Regions from separate parts of the Bacillus luti genome, predicted to be linked through region 1. Evidence: riboswitches for the same ligand, from Rfam matches in the RefSeq annotation. Region 1 holds a riboswitch; the other holds the start of a gene.
What was found. Region 1 has a riboswitch for thiamine pyrophosphate ahead of thiT (energy-coupled thiamine transporter ThiT). Riboswitches for the same ligand answer to the same signal wherever they lie in the genome.
Positions count from the first base shown of each region.

Region 2: linked by a shared signal. The riboswitch ahead of thiM (hydroxyethylthiazole kinase) and the one ahead of thiT (energy-coupled thiamine transporter ThiT) in region 1 are both predicted to bind thiamine pyrophosphate.

Region 1 is NZ_CP040336.1:565,386-569,822, forward strand. Features, by position in the region: gene EUC40_RS02915 (sensor histidine kinase) at 1-872, shown strand, start outside; gene thiT (energy-coupled thiamine transporter ThiT) at 1,081-1,740, opposite strand; TPP riboswitch at 1,826-1,928, opposite strand; gene EUC40_RS02925 (FeoA family protein) at 2,123-2,350, shown strand; gene feoB (ferrous iron transport protein B) at 2,347-4,335, shown strand; gene EUC40_RS02935 (FeoB-associated Cys-rich membrane protein) at 4,352-4,437, shown strand, end outside.
Region 2 is NZ_CP040336.1:4,695,486-4,699,922, reverse strand. Features, by position in the region: partial or broken gene EUC40_RS23765 (RNA-guided endonuclease TnpB family protein) at 1-1,333, shown strand, start outside; TPP riboswitch at 1,934-2,046, shown strand; gene thiM (hydroxyethylthiazole kinase) at 2,117-2,926, shown strand; gene thiE (thiamine phosphate synthase) at 2,942-3,601, shown strand; gene EUC40_RS23750 (anaerobic C4-dicarboxylate transporter family protein) at 3,725-4,437, opposite strand, start outside.

The sequences.
Region 1 (4,437 bases):
ACTCAAAACAAATTGCAAAACCGTTATTAAAAATAAATGATACAACGAAGAAAATAGCGCATTTAGATTTTACAGAAAAAATACCGATTACTTCAAAAGATGAAATTGGGGATTTATCGAAAAATATTAATGTGCTATCGAATAAACTCCATTCGCATATTGGACAGCTAGAACAAGATATTGAAAAAGAAAGAAAGTTAGAAAATACGCGGAAAGAATTTATTTCTGGTGTTTCGCATGAATTAAAAACACCGCTGAGTATTATGAAAAGCTGTATTTCCATTTTAAAAGATGGGGTAGCTGAACATAAAAAAGAATACTATTTTCAAGCGATGGAACGAGAAGTAGACAAAATGGATACGTTAATATTGGATATGCTTGAGTTAGCTAAATTTGAGTCAGGCACGTATAAAATGAAAAAGGATTTATTTTATATTGATACAGTAATTGAAGACATATGTGAACATCTTTCTGTGGAAATAGAGAAAAAAGAACTTCGTGTTCATAAAAATATAGGTCCATTTGAAGTGATGGCAAATCAAGGCCGGATTGAACAAGTCATTGTGAACTTCATTACGAATGCGATACGTTATACACCAAATAAGGAAGATATTATTGTTTCTACAATAGATGAAAAAGGTCGTATAAAAGTATGTATTGAAAATAAAGGTACTCACATTGAAGAAGAGCAGTTAGATAAAATTTGGGATCGTTTTTATCGCGTGGATGCAGCTCGCCAGCGTTCACAGGGGGGAACAGGGCTTGGTCTTGCGATTTCAAAAAATATTTTAGAACTGCACGATGCTGAATATGGGGCAGAAAATACAGAAGATGGTGTGTTATTTTACTTCTATTTACAGAAAAAAGCGTAGATGATGCATGCTACGCTTTTTTTAATTTATTTTCATATTATCTTTACCTAATCTTTATTTTTAAGCGATATAATCTGGTTAGAATATGAGGTTATGTAAGGAGTCGATGAACCGTGCATAGCAATTGGCTAAGTATAATGGTATTTATTTTCTTTTGTGCATTTATTGTATTTTTAATTGATATTACGATATGAAAAAAAAGCGCTTATTAAGCGCTTTTTTTGTTTGCATTTATTTGAGAAGCACCGATGCTTTTGAATAAGCGTGGTGAAGTTCTAAATAAAAGGAATAGTAATACTGTGCATAAGGCGAAAGAACCAAGCATTGTACTACCGTTTACAATTAATGAATATAGCACAGCAGATTGACCTTTCGGTGCATATTGTCCCCAGAAAATAATACCGGCGATAAAGTGACAGAAGTAGCGTGCAAAGCTACCGACAAATGTTGCAAGGATCATGTAAACAAGTGCTTTCTTTTTTTTGTTTTGCTTTGATGCAGGTTTATCTTTACGGCTACCTAAGTTGGATTGGTCTTCATTAGATGAAAGAAGAGCATTTTGAATTGGACGATAGAATAAACCAGCAAATCCAATAAAAGCAAAGGCAATGAAGTACTCAATGAATGCTTGAATAGGTGTTAAGATGTAAGCATCTCCTACGACAATTTGTAATAGTCCCCAAATTAATCCTCCTAAGAAAGCCATTTTGAAGCCCCAGCGGTATGCGATAATAAAAATAGGAATCATTGCAAATGAAATGGAACCACCTGTTGGAAGTTTAAGTGATAATGGTAAAATATCGATAATCATGGCGAAGGCTGCAAGAATAGCAGATTCGATCATCGCTTGTAAATTGGTGTTACGCATGTTGTCTCCCCCTAAATCCAAGTTGTACAAAAAAGAACATTATCATAGGAGGATACGAAATACGTAAATAAAAAAGAGGTATGTATTTCGGACGTTTGCACAATCCCTGCGTTAGCATTAACTAACAGGTTCGAAGGGTCGGAACGAAGGTGTTCCCTCTCAGCAGCATGGCTCCCCCTGTGATAACGAGATTCTTTATTTGCTATTGTTTATTGTAAGCGAAATGGATGAGAATGGCAAACGAATCTGTTATGACAATTATTGAAATAGAATTGTATTGAAATGTTAATAAATATGAAGCAAAAAGATATAGTACAAGAGAAATAGAGTGTGCTATAATTCTTTTGAAAATAATTATCATTCTCTTCTGAGGGGGAAGGTTATGAGCTTAGTAGATATTAAAATTGGCGAGAAAGTGTTAGTAAAAAGTATTCAGTCGTTAGATCAGTTACTAAAGAGAAGACTGGCTGCTTTCGGTCTTTCTGAAGGAAGCGAACTTCGCATGAAACAGAAAGCGATGTTCAAAGGTCCTTGTACATTGGAGTGTCGTGGACAGTTAATTAGTATTCGTCATTGTGACGCGAAAATGATAAAGGTGGAATTAGCGTGAATAAGGTAGCTTTGCTAGGGAATCCGAATACAGGGAAAACATCATTATTTAATGCACTTACTGGTTCTTATGAATATGTAGGAAACTGGAGCGGTGTAACAGTAGAAAAGAAGGTTGGTAAATTAAAAGATAAGCAAGGAACATTAATTGATTTACCAGGCGTCTATGATTTAAATCCAGTTTCACGTGATGAAGGTGTTGTAACAAACTTTCTACTAACAGAAGAATTTAATCATATGTTAAATATCGTGGATTCTTCGCAGTTTGAACGAAATATGCATTTAACGTTGCAATTACTTGAATTTGGTAAGCCCGTTTCAATTGGTCTAAATATGGTTGATGTGGCGAAGCAAAGAGGAATTGTCATTGATGTAAAGCGGTTATCAGAATTACTAGGAGTAACAGTCATTCCTGTTGTTGCAAGAAGTGGAAAAGGCTGTGAAGAATTACTTACGACTCTTAAAGAAAATGACAAAAAAGATAAAAACTCATTCATTATTTCATATGGTTTACAAATGGATGAAGGGATTAGAGAAGTAATTACTCTTTTAGAGACAGCGAATTATGAGCATCCAAGATGGCTAGCCCTTCAATTTTTAAGCAATAACGAAGTAGTAGAAAAAGAAATGAAAGCACTACCAATTTATAAGGAACTTGTAGCCGTTCGATCTCGCTTAGAAGAAAAACTTGATTGTACGTTAGAGGAGCATATTTACAAGACTCGTGAAGCGTATATTGAAAAGTTAAAAACAAATGTTATGAAGCATGAGAAAGAAGGAAAAATTCCTTTTTCGGAAAAAATTGATAGGTTAATTACGCATAAAATTTTAGGACTTCCAATCTTTTTAGCAGTTATGTTTTTTATTTTTCAGGTTACGTTTACGTGGATTGGGACACCGTTATCTGATATGTTAGATGGATTTTTTGGTGGGCAGCTTACGGATTGGGTAACGGCTGGACTTACAAGTGTTGGTGCTTCTGATTTTATTCAAGCACTCGTTACAGAAGGTATTATTGCTGGTGTTGGTGCTGTATTAGTATTCGTGCCACAAATCTTTGCACTATTCTTTTTCATTTCATTATTAGAAGACTCAGGATATATGGCGCGAATTGCAGTTGTTATGGATAGGATTATGGAGTTCTTTGGCTTAAACGGTAAAGCTTTTATTCCGATGATTATCGGTTTTGGATGTAACGTTCCAGGAATTATGGCGGCGAGAACGATTGAACAAGAGAAAGAGCGTTTACTTACAGTTTTAGTAACACCATTTATGTCTTGTTCAGCACGTTTACCTGTATATGCATTATTTGCGGGAGTATTCTTCCCTAATAGTCAGGCGACTGTTGTATTTTCTTTATATGTTGCAGGTATTGTTCTGGCATTACTCGTTACAAAAATTATGTCTCTTACGATTTTGAAAGCGGAAAAATCTATTTTCGTAATTGAATTACCACCTTACCGTGTACCACAAGCAAAAACATTATGGCTGAGCACATGGGAGAAAGGGAAAGGATTTGTTCGTAAAGCTGGTACATTCATCTTCGGTGGATCGGTTGTCATTTGGTTATTAAATTATGCAGGTCCATCAGGATTTGGTGTTGATATGGGAGACAGTTATTTAGCAATGATTGGTGGATTTATTGCACCACTGTTTGCCCCACTTGGTTTTGGAACATGGCAAGCTGCAGCATCCCTTTTAACAGGATTTTTAGCGAAGGAAGTTGTTGTTTCAACAATGGCAATCATTTATGCGGTTAAAGAAGATGTGCTTGGAAATGTAATGGGAGCACATTATACAGCATTATCAGCTTATGCATTTATGTTCTTTATTTTATTATATGTTCCGTGTTTAGCGACGGTGGCTGTTATTAAACGTGAAACAGGATCAGCGAAGTGGACGATTTTCTCAGTCGTTTATCCACTCGTAGTTGCTTATGTATTAACGCTCATTATATACCAAGTTGGATCCTTACTCGGATTCTAGAAGGAGATGTATTGTGGTGATGGTCAATATTATAATTGGAGCTATCATTTTTGGTTATGCAGCATATACGTTAGTTAATTTTGTAAAGAGAAGTAAAAAAGG
Region 2 (4,437 bases), 1.1 Mb from region 1:
AAGTATTACGTAAACAAAAGAAAAGGGAAAACATACAACGATTCACTCAGAAACAGAATATCGGACGAGCTTGTCTCACAGCTAAAGAATTTCGTTTACTTCAGCGCATGTCGCATAGTTCAAAAGCACTGCGAAATGTTGGCTTGTACACGATTAAACAAAGTTATTTGAACCATAATAAAATGGCTACTGTAAAAGAAGTGGACACTGCTATGCAAGCCGATATGAACTACTCGAGCATGCAATCAAACTCTGTTCAAGCCATTCGTAGAGCCTTATTTACAGAAGTGACGGGCTTTTTTAAAGCATGGGAACAGTGGAAGAAAAAACCTGAAACATTCACAGGTCGTCCGAAGTTTCCGAATTATTCTCGTTCCACTGACAAACGAATTATTGAAATCTATCAAGTTCCAAAAGTGGATGATAACGGGTATTGGATGATTCCGATGAGTGTTGCATTCAGGAAAAAATTTGGATCCATTAAAATACGTATGCCTAAAAATTTAATAAATAAAAAATCTCCTACATTGAAATTGTACCGAAGCAAAAAGGTCGGTTCTTTGAGGTGCATTATACATATGAAATGCACGTTTCTCAAATGAAGAAAACATCCACGACTACTAGTAACGCTTTGAGTTGCGATTTAGGTGTAGACAGATTGTTAAGTTGCGTGACAAATACAGGTGATGCATTTTTAATTGATGGAAAAAAACTAAAATCTATTAATCAGTACTTCAACAAAATGATAAGTAATCTCCAACGGAAAAATATGAAAAATGGAATCTCGAAACGAGTTGTAACAAATCAAATGGCTACACTTTGGCATAAACGGGAAAGACAAATAAATGGTTACATTTCACAAACTGTAGGCTTGTTGTTCAAAAAAGTGAAAGCATTTAGCATAGATACGGTTGTCATAGGCTATAACGCTGGTTGGAAACAAAAATCTGATATGGAAAAAAAGAATAATCAAAAATTTGTTCAAATCCCCTTTCATAAACTGATCGCAGCAATTGAGAATAAATGTGTAAAAGAAGGCATCCGATTTTTGAAACAAGAAGAAAGTTATACTTCAAAAGCTAGTTTTCTTGATAAAGATAGGGTGCCAGTTTGGTCTAAGGATGATAGGACGCATTATCACTTTAGTGGCAAACGAATCACTCGTGGTCTGTACCAAAGTAAAGCAGGGGCATGTATCCACGCTGATATTAATGGTGCGTTGAACACATTGCAAAAATCAAAAGTTGTAGAATTGGATGAAAATCTCAAAGTGAAAACGCCGATTCTATTAGAGGTGCAAAAACGTAAGGCTGTTGCTTCGCGCATAGTTTAGTGGGTGTGTCAACCATCCATGTGTACTCGACTTGTCGGGGCTTGTAGCACACGCCGGATTCATCTGAGTGGTGGCTTCTTCCAAAAGGAAGAATTGCTCTTTCTCGAAAGGGCGGTGCAAGTGGGGAAACTATTGTTCGTTTCCAGTACCAACCAAAAACTTACTTGGGGTGTTACCATAAGGTGGCATGAATGCTAGAGCGTCAAACTGTCTAGCGATAGACGAAAAGACCTAGCGTTCTAACTCAATACCCTACTGAAACGTTTTAACTCAGTGGGGGGAGTTGACCACACTTCAGTACGCGAGCAATATCTCGTGCAACGGAAGGTTTTTCAGCGATTACAACGCTTTTTACCATATTTAAAACATCCTTTCAAAATTCCATACGTTAAATATAGCATACATCTTCTTGAGATTCAGTTACGCGCGAAGTTTGAATGCTTTTTGATGAATGGAAATGAAAATGGTGTTGAAGATGTTTCTATTAAAATAGCAAAAAAATTTGTTTCTTGTTATTCAGACCGTATTGTCATTTTAAGGACGGAAAGGTAAAGAACTTGTTATTTTATTAGAATAAGAGTAGACTTTGAAGTAGATGAATAATAAACACATGGGAGTTTGTGGATGCAAACTGAGAGTATGACTATCAATCCGTCATTGACCATTTGAACCTGTTGGATAATGCCAGCGTAGGGAGAGTGTAAAAGCACATATTCAGACACTTTGCGTACGCAAAGTGTCTTTTTGTGTATCTCCCACCATTATAGTTAGGAGATGAAAAAAATGAATGTACAAGAAATTAGTAAAGTAGTGGATTTAGTAAGAGATTCTAATCCGCTCGTTCATAATATTACAAATGTTGTTGTAACAAATTTTACAGCTAACGGTTTGTTAGCGTTAGGGGCATCGCCTGTAATGGCGTATGCAAAAGAAGAAGTAGCAGAAATGGCTAGCATTGCGGGAGCTTTAGTATTAAACATGGGGACACTTCGTCCTGAGGAAGTAGAAGCGATGTTACTTGCTGGTAAAGCAGCAAATATGAACAATGTACCTGTGTTGTTTGATCCAGTTGGTGCAGGAGCAACGTCGTATCGAACAGAAGTTGCGAGACATATTCCAGCTGAAATAGATTTAGCTGTTATCCGCGGAAATGCAGCAGAAATAGCGAACGTTATTAATGAGAGATGGGAAATTAAAGGGGTAGATGCTGGTGCTGGACAAGGGAATGTTGTAAGTATTGCAAAACAGGCAGCAGACGAATTGAATACAGTTGCGGTAATTACTGGACAAGAAGATGTTGTTACAGATGGAGAGCGAACTGTTTTTATTCGAAATGGTCATCCTATTTTAACGAAAGTTACGGGAACAGGTTGTTTACTAACTTCTGTAATAGGAGCTTTTACAGCGGTAGAAAAAGATTACGTAAAGGCAGCCGCGGCGGCATTAACATTTTATGGAGTCGCAGCGGAACTAGCAGCGGCTAAAACAGTAGAAAAAGGTCCTGGTAGTTTCCAAATTGAATTTTTAAATCAATTAGCGAATACAACTTCAGATGATATTGAGAAGTATGGAAAGATTGAGGAGTTAGAGTAAGAGGGAGTGAAAGAAATGGCACGCATTGAAATAGATAAAATGTCTAAGCTATTGCAAGTGTATTTTATTATGGGAAGTAATAATTGCATGAAGGATCCGCTAGCTGTATTGAAAGAAGCGTTAGATGGCGGAGTGACACTTTTCCAATTTCGTGAAAAGGGAGAAGGAGCTTTAACGGGAGAGAAACGTTTACAGTTTGCCAAAGAGGTGCAAGCACTTTGCAAGGAGTATGGTGTACCGTTTATTGTAAATGACGATGTTGAATTAGCCATTGAACTAGATGCAGATGGTGTTCACGTTGGACAGGATGATGAGGGAATTACATCTGTTCGTGAAAGAATGGGTGATAAAATTATCGGTGTATCTACACATACAATTGAAGAAGCGCGCTGGGCAATTGAAAATGGGGCTGACTATTTAGGCGTTGGACCTATTTTCCCAACGAGTACAAAAAAAGACACGAAAGCTGTTCAAGGAACGAAAGGATTAGCTCATTTTAGAGAACAAGGAATTACAATACCAATCGTTGGGATTGGTGGCATTACAATTGAAAATACCGCTTCTGTTATAGAATCCGGTGCGGACGGTGTTTCCGTTATTTCCGCGATTAGTTTAGCTGAATCTGCTTATGAAAGTACGAAGAAGCTAGTAGAGGAAGTAAATAAGAGTTTGTAGAAAAAAGGAACTTTACACAAATAAGTAAAGAATATAATGGAAGAATGACGTTTAAAAATATTTAAACAAACGTTTGATTAAAAAAGCACAAACCCTTTAAAATTGTAGGTTTGTGCTTTTTCTTTAAAACATAATTGATATTAAGAGCATTCCAATTCCGATAGAAGTAAAGGTTGCAATTAGGCCAGGAATCATAAAGCTATGATTTAGTACATATTTCCCGATGCCTGTTGTACCAGTGCGGTCAAAGTTAATGGCAGCAACGATTGTCCCGTAGTTTGGAATGAAGAAGTATCCGTTTACTGCAGGGAACATCGCAATTAGTAATGCTGGTGGAATACCAAGAGATAGTCCAAGTGGCATTAAAGCACGAACTGTTGCTGCTTGGCTGTACAGTAAAATAGATAGAATGAATAATGCGATAGCAAATAGCCACGGTGCACTTGTTACTAAATGCTGAATAGATCCTTGAATCATATTTAAGTTTCCGTTAAAGAAAGTATCTCCCATCCAAGCGATACCGAAAATAGCAACAACTGCTGTTGCGCCCGCTTTGAAGACATTACCAGAAACAATGCTTTCTACATTTGGTTTACAGAAAATAATAATAAGAGCTGCGATCGTTAACATAACCATTTCAATTGTGTTTGGCATGGAAAGACGGGCTAACTTCCCATCAACTATCCATCCTGGACGAAGTGCTTCAAATGAACCAAGAAGTACGACAAGGAAAGTTCCTAATAGGAAAAGGATAACTGATAATTTAGCGCCTTTTACACCGACAAATTCTTTTTTCTCTTCAATCTTAGGAATCATTCCTTCTTTTAATCGTTTTA